DNA from 2 places in the Streptomyces sp. 891-h genome. Region 1 is predicted to be linked to the other one. Evidence: riboswitches for the same ligand, from Rfam matches in the RefSeq annotation. Region 1 holds a riboswitch; the other holds the start of a gene.
What was found. Region 1 has a riboswitch for S-adenosylmethionine ahead of thrC (threonine synthase). Riboswitches for the same ligand answer to the same signal wherever they lie in the genome.
Positions count from the first base shown of each region.

Region 2: another riboswitch for S-adenosylmethionine. It lies ahead of HC362_RS24650 (aminotransferase class V-fold PLP-dependent enzyme); the one in region 1 lies ahead of thrC (threonine synthase).

Region 1 covers NZ_CP050693.1:4,156,712-4,168,136, reverse strand. Annotated here, with positions in the region: gene groL (chaperonin GroEL) at 1-1,590, opposite strand, end outside; gene HC362_RS18230 (cold-shock protein) at 2,026-2,229, opposite strand; gene HC362_RS18225 (MoaD/ThiS family protein) at 2,753-3,028, opposite strand; gene thrC (threonine synthase) at 3,171-4,505, opposite strand; SAM riboswitch class I at 4,523-4,689, opposite strand; gene HC362_RS18215 (glucosyl-3-phosphoglycerate synthase) at 4,876-5,877, shown strand; gene HC362_RS18210 (trehalose-6-phosphate synthase) at 5,921-7,426, shown strand; gene otsB (trehalose-phosphatase) at 7,458-8,300, opposite strand; gene HC362_RS18200 (DUF3263 domain-containing protein) at 8,380-8,634, opposite strand; gene HC362_RS18195 (extracellular solute-binding protein) at 8,660-9,946, opposite strand; gene HC362_RS18190 (ROK family protein) at 10,188-11,183, shown strand; gene nagA (N-acetylglucosamine-6-phosphate deacetylase) at 11,180-11,425, shown strand, end outside.
Region 2 covers NZ_CP050693.1:5,615,765-5,627,189, reverse strand. Annotated here, with positions in the region: gene HC362_RS24665 (rhomboid family intramembrane serine protease) at 1-348, shown strand, start outside; gene HC362_RS24660 (Lrp/AsnC ligand binding domain-containing protein) at 345-626, shown strand; gene HC362_RS24655 (MerR family transcriptional regulator) at 715-1,554, shown strand; gene HC362_RS24650 (aminotransferase class V-fold PLP-dependent enzyme) at 1,575-2,972, opposite strand; SAM riboswitch class IV at 3,227-3,344, opposite strand; gene HC362_RS24645 (CbiX/SirB N-terminal domain-containing protein) at 3,595-4,278, opposite strand; gene HC362_RS24640 (uroporphyrinogen-III synthase) at 4,275-5,438, opposite strand; gene nirD (nitrite reductase small subunit NirD) at 5,479-5,895, opposite strand; gene nirB (nitrite reductase large subunit NirB) at 5,940-8,507, opposite strand; gene HC362_RS24625 (FAD-dependent oxidoreductase) at 8,513-10,075, opposite strand; gene HC362_RS24620 (molybdopterin oxidoreductase family protein) at 10,072-11,425, opposite strand, start outside.

The DNA.
Region 1 (11,425 bases):
GTCGGCGCCCGCGGCGGCCTTCTCCGGCTTGTCGGCGATGACGGCCTCGGTGGTGAGGAACAGCGCCGCGATGGAGGCGGCGTTCTGCAGCGCGGAGCGCGTCACCTTGGCCGGGTCGAGGATGCCCTCGGCGATCATGTCGACGTACTCGCCGGTGGCCGCGTTCAGACCGTGGCCCGGGGTCAGGTTGCGCACCTTCTCCACGATGACGCCGCCCTCGAGGCCGGCGTTGACCGCGATCTGCTTGAGCGGGGCCTCCAGGGCCAGCTTGACGGCGGCGGCACCGGTGGCCTCGTCGCCCTCCAGCTCCAGCTTCTCGAAGACCGAGGAAGCCTGCAGCAGGGCCACGCCACCGCCGGCGACGATGCCCTCCTCGACGGCCGCCTTCGCGTTGCGGACGGCGTCCTCGATGCGGTGCTTGCGCTCCTTGAGCTCGACCTCGGTGGCGGCACCGGCCTTGATGACGGCCACGCCGCCGGCCAGCTTCGCCAGGCGCTCCTGGAGCTTCTCGCGGTCGTAGTCCGAGTCGCTGTTCTCGATCTCGGCGCGGATCTGGTTGACCCGGCCCTGGACCTGCTCGCTGTCGCCCGCACCGTCGACGATGGTGGTCTCGTCCTTGGTGATCTGGACCTTGCGCGCACGGCCCAGCAGGTCGAGGGTGGCGTTCTCCAGCTTGAGGCCGACCTCCTCGGAGATGACCTGGCCGCCGGTGAGGATGGCGATGTCGTTCAGCATCGCCTTGCGGCGGTCACCGAAGCCCGGAGCCTTGACGGCGACGGACTTGAAGGTGCCACGGATCTTGTTGACGACCAGCGTGGACAGGGCCTCGCCCTCGACGTCCTCCGCGATGATCAGCAGCGGCTTGCCCGACTGCATGACCTTCTCCAGCAGCGGAAGGAGGTCCTTCACGTTGCTGATCTTGGAGTTGACGATGAGGATGTACGGGTCCTCGAGCTCCGCCTCCATGCGCTCCATGTCGGTGGCGAAGTACGCGGAGATGTAGCCCTTGTCGAAGCGCATGCCCTCGGTGAGCTCGAGCTCGAGCCCGAAGGTCTGCGACTCCTCGACGGTGATGACGCCTTCCTTGCCGACCTTGTCCATGGCCTCGGCGATCAGCTCACCGATCTGGGTGTCGGCCGCGGAGATGGAGGCGGTCGAAGCGATCTGCTCCTTGGTCTCCACGTCCTTCGCCTGCTCCAGCAGAGCGGCGGAGACGGCCTCGGTGGCCTGCTCGATGCCGCGCTTGAGAGCCATCGGGTTGGCGCCCGCGGCAACGTTGCGCAGGCCCTCCCGTACGAGCGCCTGGGCCAGCACGGTGGCGGTCGTCGTGCCGTCACCGGCGACGTCGTCCGTCTTCTTCGCGACCTCCTTGACCAGCTCCGCGCCGATCTTCTCGTAGGAGTCCTCGAGCTCGATCTCCTTGGCGATGGAGACACCGTCGTTGGTGATCGTGGGGGCGCCCCACTTCTTCTCCAGAACGACGTTGCGGCCCTTGGGGCCGAGCGTGACCTTGACGGCGTCGGCAAGCTGGTTCATGCCACGCTCAAGACCGCGCCGCGCCTCCTCGTCAAAGGCGATGATCTTGGCCATGTGGGTTGGTCCTCCCTGGATTCCCCCATGCGCCGAGCGCAAGGGGAGGGTTGGATTTCTCCGGACCGCGTGGCGCCCGCGACGGACGGCCTGCGACCCGGCGGTTCCTTCCCCACCCGGCCTGCGGCCTCACCGACCCGGTCCTTCTCTGTCACTCTCACTCGCAGAGTGCTAACCCAATGATTAGCACTCGGGCATGGAGAGTGCAAGCGACGCCGAAGGCGTCTCCTTGAAGGGTGGTGGTCGGTGGGGGCACCTCCCGGCCGGAGGCTGGGGGAGGCCGGGAGGTGCCCCCAGGTCGCTCGCGCAGTTCCCCGCGCCCCTTCGGGGCACTCGCGCCGTTCCCCGCGCCCCTTCGGGGCGCAGAAGAGGGGCCGCACCCTGTGGGTGCGGCCCCTCTCTGCTGTGTCCAGCTCTCGCGCAGTCCGGCGGCACTCAGCCGGTCACGCGGACCATGTCCGCCTGCGGCCCCTTCTGACCCTGCGAGATCTCGAACTCGACCCGCTGCCCTTCGTCCAGGGTGCGGTAACCGTCCATCTGGATCGCGCTGTAGTGGACGAACACGTCCGCACCACCGTCGACCGCGATGAAGCCGTACCCCTTCTCCGCGTTGAACCACTTGACGGTGCCCTGAGCCATTCCTAACTCCCCTATTACTGGCCCTTGCACGAGCCCGCACTTCGCGAACCCGGGTCAGACCTCACCCCCACCGGCAAGCGGGGGCGTGCGCCGGAACGCGTCGACCGCCGCTGAATGTATCTGCACGGACGCCCTCTGCAACAGGTCAATCGGACGAGAATTCTGGGCACGACTGATCGGAAATATGCCTCAACTGCGGCCGGAGCAGGGCAAGTCGGGCCAGACATACGGAGCCTTCGCGACAATTGCCACTCGGTTTCCAACGGCAACTTGGCCCGTTGTTGTCGTGGCGCTGTCGCTTCCTCATCGCGCACACCGCTGCGTTCGACGCACGGCGGGAGAGGGAACTTCCGTCACTCTACCGCCTTCCGAACCACCTCTCGTCACATGGAATCGCCCCCTCCGGTTTTCCCCGGAAGGGGCGATCACCAGGTCGAACCGCAGGTGGCGACGGTCCGACAGCACCGAGCAGAGCCCGACAGGCCCGGACAGGACCCAACGGCTCCGAACGGCTCCGAACGGGTCAGCCGCCGGCCACCGCCGGGATGATGGAGACACCCGCGCCATCCGGGGTGGGCGTCTCCAGACCCTGCTCGAAGCGGACGTCGTCGTCGTTGACGTAGACGTTGACGAAGCGGCGGAGCTTGCCCGCGTCGTCCAGCACCCGTGCGCTGATGCCCGTGTGGTTCTTCTCCAGGTCCGCCAGCACCTCGGCGAGGGTGCCGCCCTCCGCGGTGACCTCGGCCTGACCGCCCGTGTAGGTGCGGAGGATGGTCGGAATCCGGACGTTGACGCTCATGTCGATCTTCCTAACGTAAGGGGAAAAGCACCCCGGGGTCGCGCTCCGGCCCCGCTGCCGCTTAAACACCGGGGGGCGGATTTCAGCCGTCCGGTGCTCGCCGGGGCCGGCCGGGCTGCCGGGAGGGCCGGCCGGGCGGCGGTCAGGCCAGGCCGGCCTCGCGGAAAGCGGCCAGGTTGGGGCTGATCACGGCGGTGGGCCGGGCCGTCGGAGCCACGGCGTCCAGGGTCTTGAGGCCGTCACCGGTGTTCAGGACGACGGTCGTGAGGCTCGGGTCGATGGCGCCGGACTCGATCAGCTTGCGCGTGACACCCAGCGTGACGCCCCCGGCCGTCTCGGCGAAGACGCCCTCGGTCCGCGCGAGCAGCTTCATCGCGTCGACGATCTGCTCGTCGTTCACGTCCTCGACGGCGCCGCCGGTGCGCTTGCAGATGTCGATCACATAAGGGCCGTCCGCCGGGTCGCCGATGGCCAGCGACTTGGCGATGGTGTCGGGCTTCTTGACCGGCCGGACGGCGGTGGTGCCGTCCTTGTACGCGCGGGACACCGGCGAGCAGCCCTCCGCCTGCGCGGCGAAGATCCGGAACGGCTTGTCCTCGACCAGGCCGAGCTGGATCAGCTCCCGCAGCCCCTTGTCGATCTTCACCAGCTGGCAGCCGGAGGCGACGGGGATGACGAGCTGGTCGGGCAGCCGCCAGCCGAGCTGCTCGCAGATCTCGTACGCCAGGGACTTCGAGCCCTCGGCGTAGAACGGCCGCAGGTTGACGTTGGTGAAGCCCCAGCCCTCGCCCAGCGGGTCGCCGATCAGCTCGGAGCAGAAGCGGTTCACATCGTCGTAGGTGCCGTCGATCGCGACGAGGTCGCCGCCGTAGATCGCGGCCATCACCACCTTGGACTGCTCGAGACCGTCCGGGATGAACACGCACGAGCGCAGCCCCGCACGGGAGGCGGCGGCACCCACGGCGCCGGCCAGGTTGCCGGTCGAGGAGCAGGAGAGGGTGGTGAACCCGAAGGCACGTGCGGCCTCCAGGGCGATGGCGACCGGGCGGTCCTTGAAGGAGTGGGTGGGGTTGCCGGAGTCGTCCTTGACGTAGAGGCCCCCGGTCACGCCGAGCTCGGCGGCCAGCCGGTCGGCCTTGACCAACTGGGTGAAGCCGGGGTTCAGGTTCGGCTTCTCGGCGACGTCGGCGGGGACGGGCAGCAGCGGCGCGTAGCGCCACATCGAGGCGGGTCCGGCCTCGATGCGCCTGCGCAGGCCCTCCGGGTCACCGGTGGGCAGCTCGTAGGCGACTTCCAGCGGGCCGAAACACTCCAGACACACGAAGCTGGGCCCCAGCTCGGTGCGGGTACCGCACTCGCGGCAGGAGAGGGCCACTGCGGCACCGAGGTCGTGGGAGGTGTTCCCGGACGGGGCGCCGGAGGTCCCGGCGTCGTCGGAGGAAGTGGTGCTGTTCGCTGCAACTGTCTGCACAGCCATGGAGGCGAGGCCCTTTCTCCTCATCTTCCCCGTGGCGTATCTCGTCACGGGCCGGAATTGGCACCGTCCCCACGAGGCGGTCTCGCCTTTGAGGTCCGCGTACACGGACGTCCGCGTACACGCGGATCGCGGGATGGTTGCCGGGGCTTCAACGGGCCGTTCCCTCTGCCCCTCTGGATGAGCTGCACTATGGCGCCGGACGGCAGGGAGCCGCTCGGGCGTTTGTCACGGCGACCCCGAGATGCGGAGGTCACCTGCGTTGTTCAAGACTGTAACGGACGGCGGTCACGCTTGAGAGGGACGTCCGAACCGCGAGATGGATCACCGCCGCCCCATGGATCACCCCCACCGACTACAGGAAGGCGCGCACGTGCTCGATGAAGTGGGCCAATGGCTGCGGCGCCGCTCCTGGCGCGTCGCTGACCGGCCGCTGGAGGCGCTCCTGGCGGCCAAGCGCCGCACCGGCACCACCGTCAGCGTGGTGCTGCCCGCGCTCAACGAGGAGGCCACCGTCGGTGACATCGTCTCGACGATCCGCAGCGAGCTGGCCTCGCCCCGCCGCGATGCCGCAACGCCGCTGGTGGACGAGCTGGTCGTGATGAACTCGGGCTCGACCGACCGTACGGCCGAGGTCGCGGCGGCGGCCGGGGCCGAGGTGATCCACCGGGACGAGGTGCTGCCCAGGCTGCCGACCCGGCCCGGCAAGGGCGAGGTGCTGTGGCGCTCGCTCCTTGCGACCAGCGGTGACATCGTCTGCTTCGTCGACGCGGACCTGCGCGAGTTCTCGCCGGACTTCGTCACCGGCATCGTCGGGCCGCTGCTGACGGAGCCGGATGTGCACCTGGTCAAGGCGATGTACGACCGGCCGCTGTCCGGCAGCCCGGCCGGCGGCGGGCGGGTCACCGAGCTGGTTGCGCGCCCCCTGCTCAACCTGCACTGGCCGCGGCTGGCCGGGCTGGTCCAGCCGCTGGGCGGCGAGTACGCGGCACGCCGTTCGCTGCTGGAACGGCTGCCCTTCCCGGTCGGCTACGGGGTGGAGCTGGCGATCCTGGTCGACACGCTGGAGCTGGTGGGTCTCGACGCGCTGGCCCAGGTCGACGTGGGCGTGCGGCTGCACCGCAACCAGGACGGACAGGCACTCGGCCGGATGGCCACCGCCATCTACGCGGCGGCCGAGCGCCGTATCGGCAGGGGCGGCCCACCGGCATACGAGGCGCTCAGCAGGTTCGAGGGCCGGTCCGGCGGAACGGAGCTGACCCAGTTCGAGCGGGACACGACCGGCTGTTTCGTTCCCCGCGGCCACCTGGTGGACGCCGAGGAGCGGCCACCGATGTGCACGGTGCCCGAATATGGGCAGCGGGTGGCGGCCTGAGGGTGCCCTTTTGAGCGGTTTCGGCGGCAGTTAGGCTCGCCGCATGGTCGCTGGAGCAACATCATCACAGGGAGCACCGGGACCGGAGGAGGCGGCGGCACAGGTCCTCGTCGCCTCGAACCGCGGGCCCGTGTCCTACACGCTGGACGACGACGGCACGCTCACCGCGAGGCGCGGGGGCGGCGGCCTGGTCTCCGGGCTGTCGGCCATCGGGCCCGAGGCGGACGCGGTATGGGTGTGCGCGGCGCTCGGTGCGGGCGACCGCGAGGCGGCCCGGCGCTCGGGAGGTCACCTGGACGGCGGCGACACCGGCGGCCAGTCCGTACGGATGCTCGACATCCCGGCCGACACCTTCGAGGCGGCCTACCACGGCATCGCCAACTCCGTGCTGTGGTTCACCCACCACATGCTGTACCAGACGCCGCTGGAGCCCGTCTTCGACCAGGAATTCGACCGCCAGTGGACGGCGTACGAGCAGTACAACGCCGCCTTCGCGGACGCGCTCGCCCAGGAGGCCGGGCAGGGCGCCACCGTGCTGGTGCAGGACTACCACCTCACGCTCGTCCCCGGCCTGCTCCGCGAGCGCCGTCCCGACCTGCGGATCGGCCACTTCTCGCACACCCCCTGGGCGCCCGCCGACTACTTCCGGCTGCTGCCCGACGAGGTCGCGGCGAAGGTGCTGCGGGGCATGCTCGGCGCCGACCGCACCGCGTTCCTGACCGCACGCTGGGCCCGGCTGTTCACCGAGTGCTGCCGTGGGGTACTGGGGGCCACGGTCACCGAAGGTGAGGACGGCACCCTCTCGGTGACGTCCGAGGGCCGTACGACGCGGATCGGGGTGCACCCGCTGGGCGCGGACGGTGACTTCCTGCGCGAGCGGGCGCACCGTGACGACGTGACCGAGCGGATGGCACAGCTGCGCGAGCAGGTGGGCGCGGGCCCGGACGGCAGCCCCAGGCGGACCATCGTGCGGGTGGACCGCACCGAGCTGTCCAAGAACATCGTCCGCGGCCTGTACGCGTACCGGCGGCTGCTGGCCGAGCACCCCGAGTGGCGCGAGCGCGTCGTCCATCTCGCCTTCGCCTACCCCTCGCGGCAGGACCTGGCCGTCTACCGCGACTACACCGCCGAGGTCGGCCGGGTCGCCGACGCGGTCAACGAGGAGTTCGGCACCGACGGCTGGACACCGGTCGTCCTGCACGTCAAGGACGACTTCGCCCGGTCGCTGGCCGCCTACCGGATGGCGGACGTGGCGCTGGTGAACCCCATCCGCGACGGGATGAACCTCGTGGCCAAGGAGATCCCCGTGGTCTCCGACGAGGGCTGCGCGCTGGTGCTCTCCCGGGAGGCGGGAGCGTACGAGGAACTGGCGTCCGAAGCGCTCGCGGTGAACCCCTTCGACGTGCGGGAGACGGCCGAAGTGCTGCGGACCGCGCTGGAGCTGGACGCCGCCACCCGCACGGAGCGGACCCGGCGTCTGGCCGGGATCGCCACTTCACGGCCGCCGGCCAGCTGGCTCCTCGACCAGCTGGAAGCACTCAGGGCCTGACCGGTCGTGGCGGCCGCAGCACAGCCGCGGTCTACAGCTCGTCCGCCAGGGCCTCCAGCCAGGCCGCCAGCCCGGCCGGGCCCGTGACGCGGAGGTCGGCGCCGGTACGGAGCTCCTCCACCGACTCGGTGGCCGTCTCCGGCGCGCTGTAGATCAGCAGCCCGGGAACGCCCTCCCGGCGCAGCGCCTCGACGGCGTCGTACGCGGGGACGTCGCCCAGGTCGTCACCCGCGTAGGCGACGGCGGTTGCGGCCCTTTCGTGGACGTAGCCGGTCAGGGCCGCGCCCTTGTCGGCGCCGGGCGGGCGGAGTTCGAGCACCATGCGCCCGGGCTCGACCACGAGTCCGTGCCGCTCGGCGAGGGCGTACAGCGGGGCGCGCAGCCGGTCGAGCGCCTCGTCGGGGGTTGCCGCGCGCCGGGTGTGCACGGCGAGCGCCCGTCCCTTGTCCTCCGTCCAGGTGCCCTGCGGCGCCGCCGACGCGGCGAGTACGGCCGGGAGTTCGGCCCGTACGTCCGCGACCCCGGCGGGCGGTTCGGGCGCGCGTACGACCGGGTCGGCGGCGTCCCACCGTTCGGCCCCGTACGCGCCCAGCACCGTCAGGCCCTCCAGTCCGGCGACGCTCTCGAAGCCGCCGAACCGTACGGCGTCCGCGGCGGGCCGGCCGGTGATGACGGCGACGCCGGCCAGCCGCGGGGCCAGCCGCGCCAGCGCGTGCACCGCTTCGGGGCGGGCCCGCGCGTCCTGCGGGTCGGTGACGATGGGCGCGAGCGTCCCGTCGAAGTCGAGCGCGAGGACGGCTCGCGCCGGGTCGGCGAGGATGGCGGCGAGTCCGGCACGCCCTGCGGCCGTCTCCGGCATTGAGGGAAGCGACATGATCGCACCATAACCAGTGCGGGTTACCAGCACCGGTACCCGGCAAGCGCGGAGGGGTACCCCCATCAGGGGCGAGGGGTTAGTGGGTCCGGTCCCGGTTCTCCTGGCGGAGCCGCCGCAACCGATTGACCGTCACCGGGTCGAAAGCCAGCGCCCTCTCATCATCAAGCAGCGCATTCAGCTGCTGGTAATACCGCACCGGCGACATCCCGAGCCGCTCCCGGATGGCCCGCTCCTTCTCGCCGGGCGAGGCCCACCCGCGGGCGGCGAAGGCCAGCACGGCCCGGTCCTCGTCGGACAGCCCCGCACGGGCCTCTTCTTCCGCTCCGTCCACCCCTCCACCGTACGCGGCGGGTCCGTCAGGACGGTGCCGCCTTGTCCTCGGCCTCCGCCTTGCGCTGGAGGCTGGTCAGTACGCCCTTGGGGTCGCCGTCCTTCATGGCCGCCTTGCCGATGGTCTTCTTGATGACCGCGCTGGTGTCCGCCCAGGAGACCTTGCCCACCGGGTAGAACTCGGCGCCCGTGAGCTGGTCGAGGAAGGGCCAGAGCTTCTTCTGGTCCTTGTCCTTGCGCATCCGCCGGGAGGCGCTGGTGGTGACGGGCAGCAGCCCGTACTGCGAGGTGAAGGCGTAGTGGTTCTTCTCCTGGAAGACGAATTCGAGGAACTTGCCGCACGCCTCGCGGTGTCCGTGCTTGCGGAACGCCATCATCCAGTCGGCGACGCCCAGGGTGCCCTCGGCGGGGCCCTTGCTGCCGGGCAGCTTTCCGGTGCCGTAGGAGATGTGTTTCTTGTCGGCCTGCTGCATCAGGGTGGGGTGGCCGTTGAGGATGCCCACCTCACCCCTGGTGAACGCTTCGAAGAGCTGCTGCCGGTTGACGCGCTGCGGGCCGGGTTCGGTGTAGCCGGGGCCGACGAGGTTGTCGCGCAGCCACTGGAACGTCTCGATGTTCTCGGGGGAGTTGATGGTGTAGTTGCCGACGCTGTCGACATAGGCGCCGCCGTTGCCGAGCATCCACATCAGGGATTCGCCCTGTGCTTCCTCGGGGCCGAGCGGCAGCCCGTAGGGGATCTTGACCCCGGCGGCCTTGAGGGCGCGGGCAGCGGACTTGATCTCCTGCCAGCTCTCCGGCGGCTTGTCGGGGTCGAGTCCGGCCTTCTTGAAGAGGTCCTTGTTGTAGAAGAGCACCCGGGTGCTGGCGACGAACGGCAGCCCGTACTGGACGCGGCGCACCTCACCGGCCTCGGCGAGGGAGACGAGGAACTCGGCCTGCGCGGGTATCGGAAGGAGTTCGCTGACCTTGTAGAGCTTTCCCTCGGCCGCCCAGTCGGCGTACGAGTCGACCTGGGCGATGTCCGGGGGATTGCCCGAGTCGACCATGTCGGTGAGCTTCTTGCCGATGTCGTTCCAGCTGTAGACGGTGACATCGATGCGGATGTCGGGGTTCTTCTTGGTGAACCTGTCGGCGAGTTCGCGCCAGTAGGTCTTCGAGCTGTTGTCCGCTCCGGGGTTCCCGTAGTCGGCGGCGACCAGCTTCAGCGTCACCTCTCCCGATCCCGGGCCGCCGGCACAGCCGGACAGCGCGGTCATTCCGGCCGCTCCGGCCACTCCTGTGGCGGCCATACCCAGGAATCGACGCCGTTCCATCTTCTCCATACCCCTCAGCCCTGCGAACCTCAGAACGTGGCGCGAGCCACTCGGTGCCCACCTTCCCCCCTGGCACCACCAACCTCGGCCCGTCAGCGGGGAGTCTCCCCCAAGAGGCCCCGAGCGTCCAGCGAAACCGGATACCGGTACGAAATCGGCTTGGCGTCCATTCGATGATCCGGAGGCATGGACTCCTGGAGTGGACTAGACCTTTTCAGTCCTCTCGCGGAGACTGTTCCGCGTGAGTACCCGCGACGAGGCCCCCAGTACCTCTGCCCCGAGCTACGTCATCGCCCTGGACGTCGGCGGCACCGGAATGAAGGCCGCGCTCATCGGCGACGGCAACGAACTGCTGTACGAGGCGCGCAGGGCGACCGAGCGCCGGCGCGGCCCCGAGGCGGTCGTGTCCGGAATCCTCGACTTCGCCGCCGAACTGCGCGCCGTGGGGCTGCGCCAGTACGGCACCGAGCCGTCCGCAGCGGGGGTCGCCGTCCCCGGCACCGTCGACGAGGAGCACGGCATCGCCGTCTTCTCCGCCAACCTCGGCTGGCGCGACGTACCCCTGCGCACTCTGCTGAGCGAGCGCCTCGGCCGGGAGCGGGACGAGCACCTGCCGCCGCTGCCAGTGGCGCTCGGCCACGATGTGCGCACCGGCGGACTCGCCGAGGGCCGCATCGGCGCAGGCGAAGGCGTCGACCGCTACCTCTTCCTGCCCCTGGGCACCGGCATCGCGGGCGCCATCGGCATCGGCGACCGGGTCGAGGCGGGGGCACACGGCAGCGCGGGCGAGATCGGCCACATAGTCGTACGGCCTCAAGGACCGCCCTGCGGCTGCGGGCAGCGCGGCTGTCTGGAACGGCTCGCCTCGGCCTCGGCGATCGGCGCGGCCTGGGCCGCGGTCTGCGGCGACCCGGAGGCGACGGCGGCCGACGCCGCCGAGGCCGTCGCCGCGGGCGACCCCCGCGCCCAGAAGGTGTGGGCCGACGCCATCGACGCGCTGGCCACCGGCCTGGTCACGGGACTCACCCTGCTCGACCCCCGCACACTGATCATCGGCGGCGGTCTCGCCGAGGCGGGCGACACCCTCTTCGTTCCGCTCCGGGAGGCGGTGCGCGAGAAGGTCACCTTTCAGCCACTCCCGGCCATCGTGCCCGCGGCACTGGGAGACGCCGCGGGCTGCCTGGGCGCAGGGCTCCTGGCCTGGGACCTACTCTCCGCGGAGGTTACGAGCCGATGAGCAAGCGAACGGTGCTGACCGGGGCCCGGGTGGTGGTGCCCGAAGGGGTGCGCGAGAACGGCAGACTGACGGTGGAGGGCCGCACTCTCGCCGCCGTCGGCTCCACGCGGACGCCGGACTCCGCTCCGGCGCCGGAGCTGACGGGGCAGCAGACGCTCGATCCGACGGAGCGGGAGACGCTCGATCCGACGGAGCAGGAGACGCTCGATCTGACGGGGCACTGGATCGTGCCCGGCTTCGTC
Region 2 (11,425 bases), 1.5 Mb from region 1:
CTCTGCTACGCGGCGGCGCACCCGGCCTCCGGTGAGACGCTGGTCGGCGCCTCCGGTGCGATCTCCGCGGTGCTGGGCGCCTTCCTCTATCTGCACCCGCACGCCCGGGTGACCAGTGTCTTCCCCTTCCTCTACTTCCTCCCGCTGCGCTTCCCCGCCTGGGTGGTGCTCCTGTTCTGGCTGACCGTGCAGTGGCTGGCCGCCCGGCAGGACGGCGACGGGCCGGGCGTCGCCTACCTGGCCCATGTGGTGGGTTTCACGCTGGGCTTCCTGTATGCCTGGCTGTGCTACCGCCGGGCTAAAGTGACCGGGCCAACCCCGGCGTCAGAGGGAGAGACCCCACCGTGATCACTTCCATCGTCCTCATCCGGACGAGCACCGACCGCATCCCCGAGATCGCCGAGCAGATCGCCGCCATCGAGGGCGTCAGCGAGGTCTACTCCGTCACCGGTGCGCACGATCTGATCGCCATGGTCCGCGTCGCCCAGCACGACGACCTCGCCGACATCATCCCGGGCCGCATCAGCAAGGTGCCGGGCGTCGAGTCCACCGAGACCCATATCGCCTTCCGCACCTACTCCCAGCACGACCTGGAATCCGCCTTCGCCATCGGCCTCGACTCCTGAGGCGTTTCGCCGGAACGGCGCGGAATTCCGCCGGAACGGCGCGGAAGGGAGGATGACTCTCCCGGTGGGAGGGTCCATCGTTGTCCGCGTGACCGACGAACCCCTGCTGTCCATCGGGCAGTTCGCCCGCCTGGCCCGGCTCAGCGTCAAACAGCTGCGGCACTATGCCGACCTCGGCGTGCTGCCTCCCGCCCGGGTGGACCCGGCCACCGGATACCGCTACTACCGCGCCGGGCAGGCCCCCGACGCGCTGACCATCGGCCTGCTGCGCTCCCTGGACGTGCCGCTGCCCGTCGTGGCCGAAGTGCTGCGCGGGGAGCCGACCGCCCCCGGCGCGCTGGCCGCCGTACGCGACCGGCTCGAGGGCGAGCTCGCCCGGCGCCGGCACAGCCTCACCGCGCTGGAGCACATCCTGGAGCGGGGGCTGCCCAGCGCCGAGACCGCACACGTCGCCCTCCACGAGGAGGGTCCACAGCGCGTCGCCCTGGTACGGGAGGTCGCCACCTCGCCGTACGACATCGCGCGGGCCACCTCCCGCTGTGTGGCCCGGCTCCTGCCGCTGCTCTCAGGGGACGGCCCGCCCCAGCTCACCGGGCTGTTCCCGCTCGACATGGAGGAGCACGTTCCGATCTCGGTCGGGGCGGCGCTGGAGGACGGCGCCACCCTGGAAGACGGCGGCGCCGCTGTGTCCGAGTCCGTGACCGCCGAGCTGCTGCCGGGCGGGACGTTCGCCCGCGCGACGCATGTGGGCCCGTACGCGCAGATCCCGCTGACCGCACACGCGCTGCTGGCGTGGTGCGCCGAGCGCGGGCACGCCCCGGCCGGGCCGCTGCGGGAGGTCTACGTCGACGACCCCGCCACCACCCCACCCGACCGGCTCGTCACCCATCTGATGGTGCCGGTACGGGAGCGGGAGGCCGCCGGCTGACCGGGGCGAGGGACGACGGCTCAGTTCGCCGCGCCCCTGCGGGGGTCCGGGACGCAGCGGCCGTTCTCCGTACGGTAGGTCCAGCTCGCTCCGTCCCGCACCAACTGCCTGACGGCGCCGAGGAACCGGTCCACGTGCTCGTCCGGCGTCCCGGCGCCGAAGCTGACGCGGATCGCGTTGAGCGCGCGGGTCCCCCCGGACGCCCCCTCGGGAGCTCCGCACTCCCCCGGGGCGTCGCCCTGCTGCCCGAGGAGCGCGCGCAGCAGCGGATGGGCGCAGAAGAGGCCGTCGCGTACCCCGATCCCGTACTCGGCCGAGAGCGCCGCCGCGAAGTGGGAGCTGTTCCAGCCCTCCACGACGAAGGAGACCACGCCGACCTGGTCCGCGTCCTCGCCGAAGAGGGAGAGGACCCGCACCTCGGGGAGTTCGGCCAGTCCCTTGCGCAGCCGGGCCAGCAGCTCCTCCTCGCGGGCCACGAGGCGGTCGAACCCGGCCTCGGTCAGGGCCCGGCAGGCGGAGGCGACCGCGTACGCGCCGATCACGTTCGGCGAGCCCGCCTCGTGGCGGGCCGCGGTGGTGTGCCACTCCGCCTCCACGGTGCCGTCCGTGGTACGGGACACCCGACGGCTGGCGCCGCCGCCCGCCAGGTACGGCTCCGCCGCGCGCAGCCAGTCGGCGCGGCCCGCCAGCACTCCGGCGCCGAAGGGCGCGTACAGCTTGTGCCCGGAGAACGCCACCCAGTCCGCCTCCAGTTCCGACAGGCTGACCGGCCGGTGCGGGGCGAGCTGCGCGGCGTCCAGCACCAGGCGGGCGCCGTGCCGGTGCGCGGCGCGGGCCAGCTCACGCACCGGCCACACCTCCCCTGTGACGTTGGAGGCGCCCGTCACACAGACCAGCTTCGGCCCGGCGGGCGCCGCGTGCAGGGCCGACTCCAGCGTTGCGACGGCCTGTTCGGGCGACCGGGGCGCGTCCAGATAGGTCACGTCGCTGCCGCGGGCCTGCCACGGCAGGAGGGCGGCGTGGTGCTCGGTCTCGAACACGAACACCCTGGTGCCGGGCGGCAGCGCGGCGGCAAGAAGGTTGAGGGAGTCGGTCGTCGACCGGGTGAAGACGACCTGGTCGTCTGCACGGCAGCCGAGGAACTCGGCCACCGTCTGCCTGCTCTGTTCGAACAGGTCCGTCGACAGCTGGGAGAGGTAACCGGCGCCGCGGTGCACGCTGCCGTAGTACGGCGCGTACGCCGCCACGTCGTCCCACACCCGCTGCAACGCGGGGGCGCTCGCCGCGTAGTCCAGCGCCGCGTACGGGGTTTCGCCGCCGGTGACGAGCGGGACGTGCACCTCGCGGCCCAGCACGGGGAGCGGCTCGTCGGCGCGGGAGAGGGTACAGATGGGGGCAAATGTGGTGGTTGCAGACATGAGGGTACTCCGGCGAGGGGGTGGTATGGAGGCTCACGGCATCGCGGCGTCGTGGCAACGCGGCATCGCGGCGCCGTTGCATCGCGGCATGGCAATGCCGTACGTGCGCTGTTGCCTGACGGCGTGACAGGGGGAGCGTGACGGTGGCGGTGGGAGGCGGGCCCGGGCGCGGAAGAGTGCTGCTGCCCTTGGCCCTAGCGCATTCGCTTGCTCACAGAAGGCTCCCTCGTAGACCAGGACCCCTGGCGATGAGGGATCCGCGCTTGCCGTAGACCTCGCTGTCCTACGGCCTGGTCATCACCCGGGGCACCCCGCCACGGACGGAGGGTTGCCGGACAGCGGGCCGGGGCCTGGTCGCTGTCGCTCGTGACCTGGGCAGGAGTATGCCACACCATTCGCGGCCCCACCATTGCCCCATCCACCATGTGGACCTCCCCCTCACGGGGTGGCCCGCCGCGTTGTGGACGCACGCCCCCTTTGTGTCCCGGCTCACCGCCGAGTGGTCGTGTCGGGGGGCTCCTCCCCCAGCGCCCGTCCGGCGAGGACCCGGGGGTTTGGGGGCGGGAGCCCCCATGAACGGGAGGGAGTCAGAGGGCTGGGCCCTCAGCCATTGGAGGCGGCCTCAACCAATGGCGGCCGCGAGGCAAGGGTGGGCCCGCGAGGTGAGGGTGGAGGTGACCGAGGGGTGCGCCCCCAGGGGCGCAGCCACCACATCGGCGCCGGCCGCCCCAAGGCGGTCGGCGAAAAGGCCGGGCGCCAACAACCAGGCGGCGACGGCAACTCGGCGAGCGCCAGCACTCCGCAACCGCGCAACCTCCTCCGCGACAGCGGGCTCCGCGGTGGCGGCCCACGCCACCGGCACGGGCGCCCGCAGAAGGCGACCGAGCCGCCGAGCCATGGCGTGCGCCTCGGCCCGGGCACCGGCATCGGAGGACCCGGCGGCGGCAAGCACAACGGCGTCGCCCTCCCGGACCCCTGCCTCGGCGAGCCGGTCGACGAGCGCGGGCAGCAACGCGGGGTCGGCCCCCAGCGCGGGGGTCACCAGCACATCGTCGGCCCGCCCGGCGGCAGCCACCTGCGCGGGGATGTCGACCCGCACGTGGTAGCCGGAGGCGAGAAACGCGGGTATCAGGGTGACGGGACCGGGCAACCGGGAGAGGGCCTCGGCCACGGTCGGCCCCCGTACGTCCGCGTAGGCCACAGCGACCGGCTGCCCCAGCCGGGCCGCGACGCCGTCGGCCAGCTCCCGCACGGTGCGGACGCCGGCGAGGTGCCGGGTGCCATGGGCGACGAGGAGGACGGTCATGCGTCGCCCTCACACACGGCGGCGGGATCGAGGGCGATGCGGTAGCCGCGTTTGGTGACGGTCTGCACGACTGACGAGACCCCCAGCGAGGTGCGCAGCCGGGCGACGGCGGCCTCGACGGCGTGTTCGTCGGTGCCGCCGCCGGGCAGATAAGGCAGCAGGTCGGCGCAGGACATCACCTGGCCGGGGTGCCGGGTCAGGGCGCGGAGGATGGCCATGGGGCCGGGGCTGACGGGCCGCAGCTCGCCGTCGAGCAGCGCGGCGGAGCCGCGTACCTCCAGCGTGTGGCCTGCGGCGGGCAGCGTGGGCGCGGTGGCGGGGAGCCGTTCGCCGAGCAGGCGGACGAGAGCTCCGACGCGGAAGCGGTCCGGCCAGTACGCGGGGATGTCCCGGGCGAGCAGGGGCGCGGCCGTGACGGGGCCGACGCAGGCGGCCTGGGTGCGGTCGCGCAGCGCCCGGGTCAGTTCCTCGGCGGCGCCCTGTTCCTCGGCACGGGCGTAGAGCCCGGCGGCGGCCAGCGCACTGGTGAAGGTGACGGCGTCCACGCCGCCTGCCAGGACGCTGTCGATCAGGCGGTCGAGAGGGGCGGGGTCGAGGGGGCCCGTCCACCGGTAGACGGGCACCGGCACCACCTCGGCGCCGGCGCCCCGCAGCGCGTCGATGAAGTCGCGCAGCGGTTCACCGTGCAGTTGGACGGCGATCCGCAATCCGTCCAGGTCGTCCCGGGCGAGCAGGCGTTCGAGGACTTCGGTGGAGGACTCCGAGGCCGGGGACCAGGCCTCGCGGAGCCCGGCGGCGCGCAGCGCCCCGCACGCCTTGGGGCCGCGCGCCAGCACCTCGCTCCGGGCGAGGGCGGCGCGCAGGGCCTCGCCCTCGCCCCAGCCGTCGGCGGCCTCCATCCAGCCGCGGAAGCCAATACCGGTGGTGGCGACGGCCACGTCCGGCGGCCGGGCCACCAGCTCCTTGGTGGCGTCGCGCAGTTCCTCGTCGTCGGCGAGCGGGACGATGCGCAGCGCGGGCGCGTGGACGACCTCGGCGCCGCGCCGCTCCAGCAGCGCGCCCAGCTCCTCGGCCCGGCGCGCGGCCGTGACCGCGACGGTGAACCCCGCCAGCGGGGGAACGGTTCCCGTGCGGCTGAGCGACGGGTCAGGTGCCGACACTGCGTCTCCTCTCAGTGCTCTCGTGGGTGCTGCGTGTTGTTCATCCTCGCCCGACCAGCGTTTCGACCGTGTTTCGCCGGGCCGTAACCTCGATCACCCGGCCGGTCAGCCGGACCTCGTGGACGGGGAGCAGGACGGTCTCGTCGTCCAGGCAGCGGCCGGTCGCCAGCTCGAAGGTCTCCTTGCCGAGCGGTCCGGTCACGACGGGGACGCCGTCGCGGTCGCCGACGATGCCGTGACAGATCACGGGTGCCCCGCTGAAGGGGTCCAGATTCCCGACCGCGTGGATCTCGCCGGTGTGCAGCCGGAAGAGGGCGACGGCGGTGCCGTCCGGCAGCAGCGCGGCGCGGCCCTGCTCGACGGGGAGGGCGTCCAGCGGGCAGACGGCGGCCCACTCGTCGGCGGCGCCGGTGGCGGGGCCGGTGGAGTCGGCGGGAGCGGTGGAGCTGGTGGTCATGGTGGTCACGGAGGTCACCTTTCGGCTCGCGGGGACAGATGTCTTCATCGGGCGCTCGTGCCCTCGGCGGCGGGCAGGCCCGGCATGCCGAGGGAGACCGGCCCCGGCACCGGTACCGGCTGCTCCCGCTCGACGGCGAAGGAGATCGCCGGGTCGGGGGTCTCCGGGGCGTTGACGAAGGAGGTGAAGCGGGCCAGCTTCGCGGGGTCCTCCAGGACGCCGCGCCACTCGTCGTGGTAGTCGGCGACGTGCCGTTCCATGGCGGCGTCCAGCTCGGCGCAGATGCCGAGCGAGTCGTCCATGACGACGGCCCGCAGGTGGTCGAGGCCGCCTTCCAGGTTCTCCAGCCAGGCGGCGGTGCGCTGGAGGCGGTCGGCGGTGCGGATGTAGAACATCAGGAACCGGTCGATGGTGCGCACCAGCGTCTCGTGGTCCAGGTCGGACGCGAGGAGTTCGGCGTGCCGGGGGGTGAAGCCACCGTTGCCGCCGACGTAGAGGTTCCAGCCCTGCTCGGTGGCGATGATGCCGAAGTCCTTGCTGCGGGCCTCGGCGCACTCACGGGCGCAGCCGGAGACGCCCGCCTTGAGCTTGTGCGGGGCGCGCAGCCCGCGGTAGCGCAGCTCCAGTTCGATGGCGAGGCCGACGGAGTCCTGGACGCCGTAGCGGCACCAGGTGGAGCCCACGCAGGACTTCACCGTACGGACGGCCTTGCCGTAGGCGTGCCCGGACTCGAAGCCGGCGTCGGTGAGCCGGCGCCAGATGGCGGGGAGCTGCTCGAGGCGGGCGCCGAGCAGGTCGATGCGCTGACCGCCGGTGATCTTGGTGTAGAGGCCGAAGTCGCGGGCGACCTCACCCAGCACGATGAGCTTGGCCGGGGTGATCTCGCCGCCGGGGACGCGGGGCACGACCGAATAGGTCCCGTTGCGCTGCATATTGGCCAGGTGGCGGTCGTTGGTGTCCTGGAGGCCGCCGCGTTCGCCGTCCAGGATATGGGTGCCGCTGTCGCGGGAGGCGAGGATCGCGGCGACGGCCGGCTTGCACACGTCGCAGCCCCGGCCGCGCCCGTGCTCGGCCACCAGCTGCGAGAAGGTGGTGATGCCGGTGGCCGCGACGATCTCGAACAGCTCGGCCCGCGAGTGGTCGAAGTGCTCGCACAGCGCCTTGGACTGCTCGACACCGGCGGCCTCCAGGAGCTGCTTGAGCGCGGGGACGCACGAGCCGCAGCCGGTGCCCGCCTTGGTGCAGGACTTCAGCGCGGGCACGTCGGCGCAGCCCTGCTCGGTGATGGCCTCGGTCAGCGCGCCCTTGGTGACGGCGTGACAGCTGCAGATCTGCGCGCTGTCCGGGAGTCCGGCGACACCGACTCCCGCGGCGCCGCCCTCGGACTGCGGCGCCAGCAGCACGGACGGGTCGGCGGGCAGGGCGCTGCCCACCAGCGGACGCAGCAGCGGGTAGCCGGAGGTGTCGCCGACCAGGATGCCGCCGAGCAGGGTCTTGGCGTCGTCGGAGACGACCAGCTTGCCGTAGGTGGCCGCGACCGGGTCGTTGAGGACGACTTCCAGGGCCCCGGGGGTGGTGGCGTGTGCGTCGCCGAAGGAGGCCACGCCGACACCGAGCAGCTTGAGCTGGGTTGCGGTGTCGGCGCCGGGGAAGCCGGCCTCGCCGCCCAGCAGCCGGTCGGCGACCGTCTCCGCCATGGCGTAGCCGGGCGCGACCAGGCCGAGGGTGCGCCCCTCGATGCAGGCGACCTCGCCCACCGCCCAGACAGCCGGGTCGGTGACGGACCGGCAGGTCTCGTCCACGACGACGCCGCCGCGCTCTCCCACCTGAAGGCCCGCCTCGCGGGCGAGTTCGTCGCGCGGCCGCACCCCGGCGGCGAAGACCACCAGGTCGGTCTCCAGGAGGGTGCCGTCGCTCAACTCCACGCCGGTGACCGCGCCGGTCTCCGGGTTGGTGAGGACCTGCTGGGTGCCGGTTCCGGTGTGCACGGCCACGCCCAGTTCGCCCACCATGCGGCCGAGCAGCGCGCCGCCGCCCGTATCGAGCTGGACTGCCATCAGGTGCGGTGCCATCTCCACCACGTGGGTGGTCAGCCCCAGCAGCCGCAGCGCGTTGGCGGCCTCCAGGCCGAGCAGTCCGCCGCCGACGACGACTCCGCGCCCGGTGGCGGACTCCTTGGCCGCCGCGCGGATGGCGTCGATGTCGTCGAGGGTGCGGTAGACCAGGCAGCCGGGCGCCGTGGAGCCGGGCAGCGGCGGTACGAACGGCCGCGATCCGGTGGCCAGGACCAGCGCGTCGTAGGGCACCCGCTCGCCGGACGCGGTGAGTACGGCGTTGGCGTCCCGGTCGAGTGCGGTGACCGGGTCGCCGAGCCTGAGGTCGATCCGCTCGGGGTCGTGCTCGGGCAGCCGCAGCGCGCTCTCGTCGGCGCCGTCGAAGCAGGAGGAGAGGGCCACCCTGTCGTAGGCGGGGCGGTGCTCCTCGGCGAGTACGGTGATCTCCCACTGCCGGTCCGTATCGCGGGAGTCGAGGGCCTCGACCAGCCGGTGGCCGACCATGCCGTGTCCGACGACGACGAGCTTGCGCGGGGTTTCGGATCGTGAGTTGGTCATGGGGTTCACCTCGGGGCGGTCGTGGCAGGGGTGTCACGGCTGGAGAGCGGGTCGGTCTCGGCGAGCCAGGCGGCGATCTTCTCGACGGCGCCGCGGCAGCCGCCGCAGCCGGTGGTGGCGCGGGTGGCGTCGGCCAGTTCGCGGGCCGAGCGGGCGCCGTCGTACCAGGCGGAGCGCAGGGCGCCCTTGGTGACGCTGTTGCAGCGGCACACCATGGCGTGGTCGGGCAGCGACTCGCCCGTCTCACCGGCGGTCTCGGGCGGCAGTGCCCGGCCGAGCATCAGGGCCAGCCGGTCGGAAGGGGCGGGGGCGCCCTTGTCGTAGAGCTGGACGAGGCCGGCGGCCGCGTCGGGCACCCCGAGCAGGATGGCGCCGGTGACCCGGTCGCCGTGCAGCACGAGTTTGGCGTAGCGCTCCCGGGTCGGGTCCTCCAGCCGCAGCACCTCGGGGCCGCCGTCGTCCGGGAAGTCGCCTGCGGCGGGCCCTTGCCCGCCCGGGCCGCCGCCTGCCGGGGCGTGCCCGGCGAAGCCGTCGTCGGCCACGAACGGGTCGCCCAGGCAGGCCAGTTCGATACCGGCCGCCTTCAGCCGGGTCACCCGCGGGCTGCCCAGGTAGCGCGCGTACGGGTCCTCGCCGGTGAGCCGGTCGGCCAGCACGGCGGCCTGCTCCCAGCCGGGCTGTACGAGCCCGGGCTCGGCGTCGGCGCAGTCGCCCAGCGCGTGGATGTCCGGGTCGGAGGTGGTGAGGGTGTCGTCGACGGCGATACCGGCCGGACCGGTCTCCAGGCCGCAGCCCTGGGCGAGCCCGGTCTCGGGCCGTGCGCCGGTGCACAGCAGCAGCCCGGCGGCGGGCAGCACGCTGCCGTCGTCCAGATGCAGCCCACGGGCCGGCTCCCAGCGCACCGCCATCACGCCCAGCCGCTGCTCTATGCCGGTACGCCGCAGCGCGCGGCCCAGTACCCGCCCGGCGGGCGCGTCCAGTTGCCGGTCCATCACATGCGGCGCCGGGTGTACGACGGTCACGGCCACCCCGCGGGCGACCAGGGCCCGTGCCGCCTCCAGGCCGAGGACGCCGCCACCGAGCACGGCGATCCGCGCGCCGACGGCGCGTGCCCGGTCGGCGAGGCGGCGCAGCCTGCGGGCGTCGGCGAGCGTGCGCAGCGCGGTGACGCCGCGTGCCAGTACCCCGCTCCCCTCGTCGGTGTCCTCGCGCAGCCCGGGCAGCGGGGGTATGACGGTACTGGCGCCGGTGGCCAGCACCAGCCTGTCGTACGGGAGTTGCCGTCCGTCGGCGGTGCTGACGGTGCGCGCGTCGCGGTCGATTCCGGTGACGGTCGTGCCGGTGGCCGGTGAGCCCTCGCCCGGCGGCTCCGGGGTCAGGTCGGCCTCCGTGAGCGAGCCGGACAGCAGCCCGGGCAGCAGTACCCGGTTGTAGCCGCCGACCGGTTCTGCGCCCAGTACGGTCATCCGCACCCGCCTGCTGGTCGGGTCGCGCCGCAGCGTCTCCTCGTACAGCCGCGCGCCGACCATGCCGTTGCCGACGACCACGACGTTCAGGGCCCGGTTCACACGGCCTCCTCGGGACTCATGACGCCTCCCCCGTCGGCACGCTCCAGCCGTACGGCGCTCAGCTTGAACTCCGGCATCCGGCTGACCGGGTCGAGTGCGGGGTTGGTCAGTGCGTTGGCCGCTCCCTCGCCCGGGAAGTGGAAGGGCAGGAAGACGGTGTCGGGGCGCAGGCTCGGCACACAGCGGGTGCGGGCCAGTACGGCTCCGCGCCGCGAGACGACCCGTGCGGCGTCCCCGTCGGCGAGCCCGGCGCGGCGTGCCGTGTCGGGGTGCACCTCGACGTACGGTCCGGGCGCCGCGGCCAGCAGTTCGGGCACCCGGCGGGTCTGCGCGCCGGACTGGTAGTGCTGCAACTGCCGCCCGGTGGTGGCGTACAGCGGGTGCTCGGCGTCGGGCAGCTCGGCGGCTTCCCGGTGTTCGACGGGCAGGAACCGGGCCCGCCCGTCGGGGTGCGCGAACCGGTCGAGGAAGAGCCTCGGGGTGCCGAGGGCTTCCGCGCCGTCGCGGGTGGCCTCCGGCTCGGGACCTCCGGCGGCCTCGCGTACGGAACCGCCGGTGCCCTCCCGTACGGGCCAGTACAAGGCCTCGCCCGCGTCCAGCAGCTCCGGTGCGGCGCCCGCGTAGTCGGCGGTGCCGCCTGCCGAGGCGCGGCGCAGCTCGTCGAAGACCGGCGCCGGGTCGGCGGGGAACTCGTGCGCGGAGCGGCCCAGCCGCACGGCCAGCCCGTGCAGCACCTCCAGATCGGTCCGCACGCCCGGCGGCGGGGCCTGGGCAGCGCGGCGCCGCAGTACGCGGCCCTCCAGATTGGTCATGGTGCCGGACTCCTCGGCCCACATGGTCACCGGCAGCACCACGTCGGCGAGTTCGGCTGTCTCCGAGCGCAGGAAGTCGGCGACGACGAGGAGGTCGAGCGCCCGCAGCCGCTCGACGGCGCGGCGCGCACGCGGCGCGGAGACGGCCGGGTTGGAGCCCATCACCAGCAGCGCGGCGGGGCCTTCCGGGGTGCCGAGCGCGTCCAGCAGCTCCCAGGCGCTGCGCCCGGCGCCGGGCAGCGACTCAGGGGTGACGCCCCAGATCCCGGCGATGTGTTCGCGGGCCGTCGGGTCCTCGATGTGCCGGTAGCCGGGCAGCTGGTCGGCCTTCTGGCCGTGCTCGCGGCCGCCCTGCCCGTTGCCCTGCCCGGTCAGACAGCCGTATCCGGAGCCGGGCGTGCCGGGCAGACCCAGGGCGAGGGCCAGATCGATCCAGGCGGAGACGGTGTCCACGCCCTTGCTGTGCTGTTCGGCGCCGCGACCGGTGAGGATGTGGGCGCGGCGGGCGCGGGCCAGCGCGGCGGCGGCGCGGCGCAGA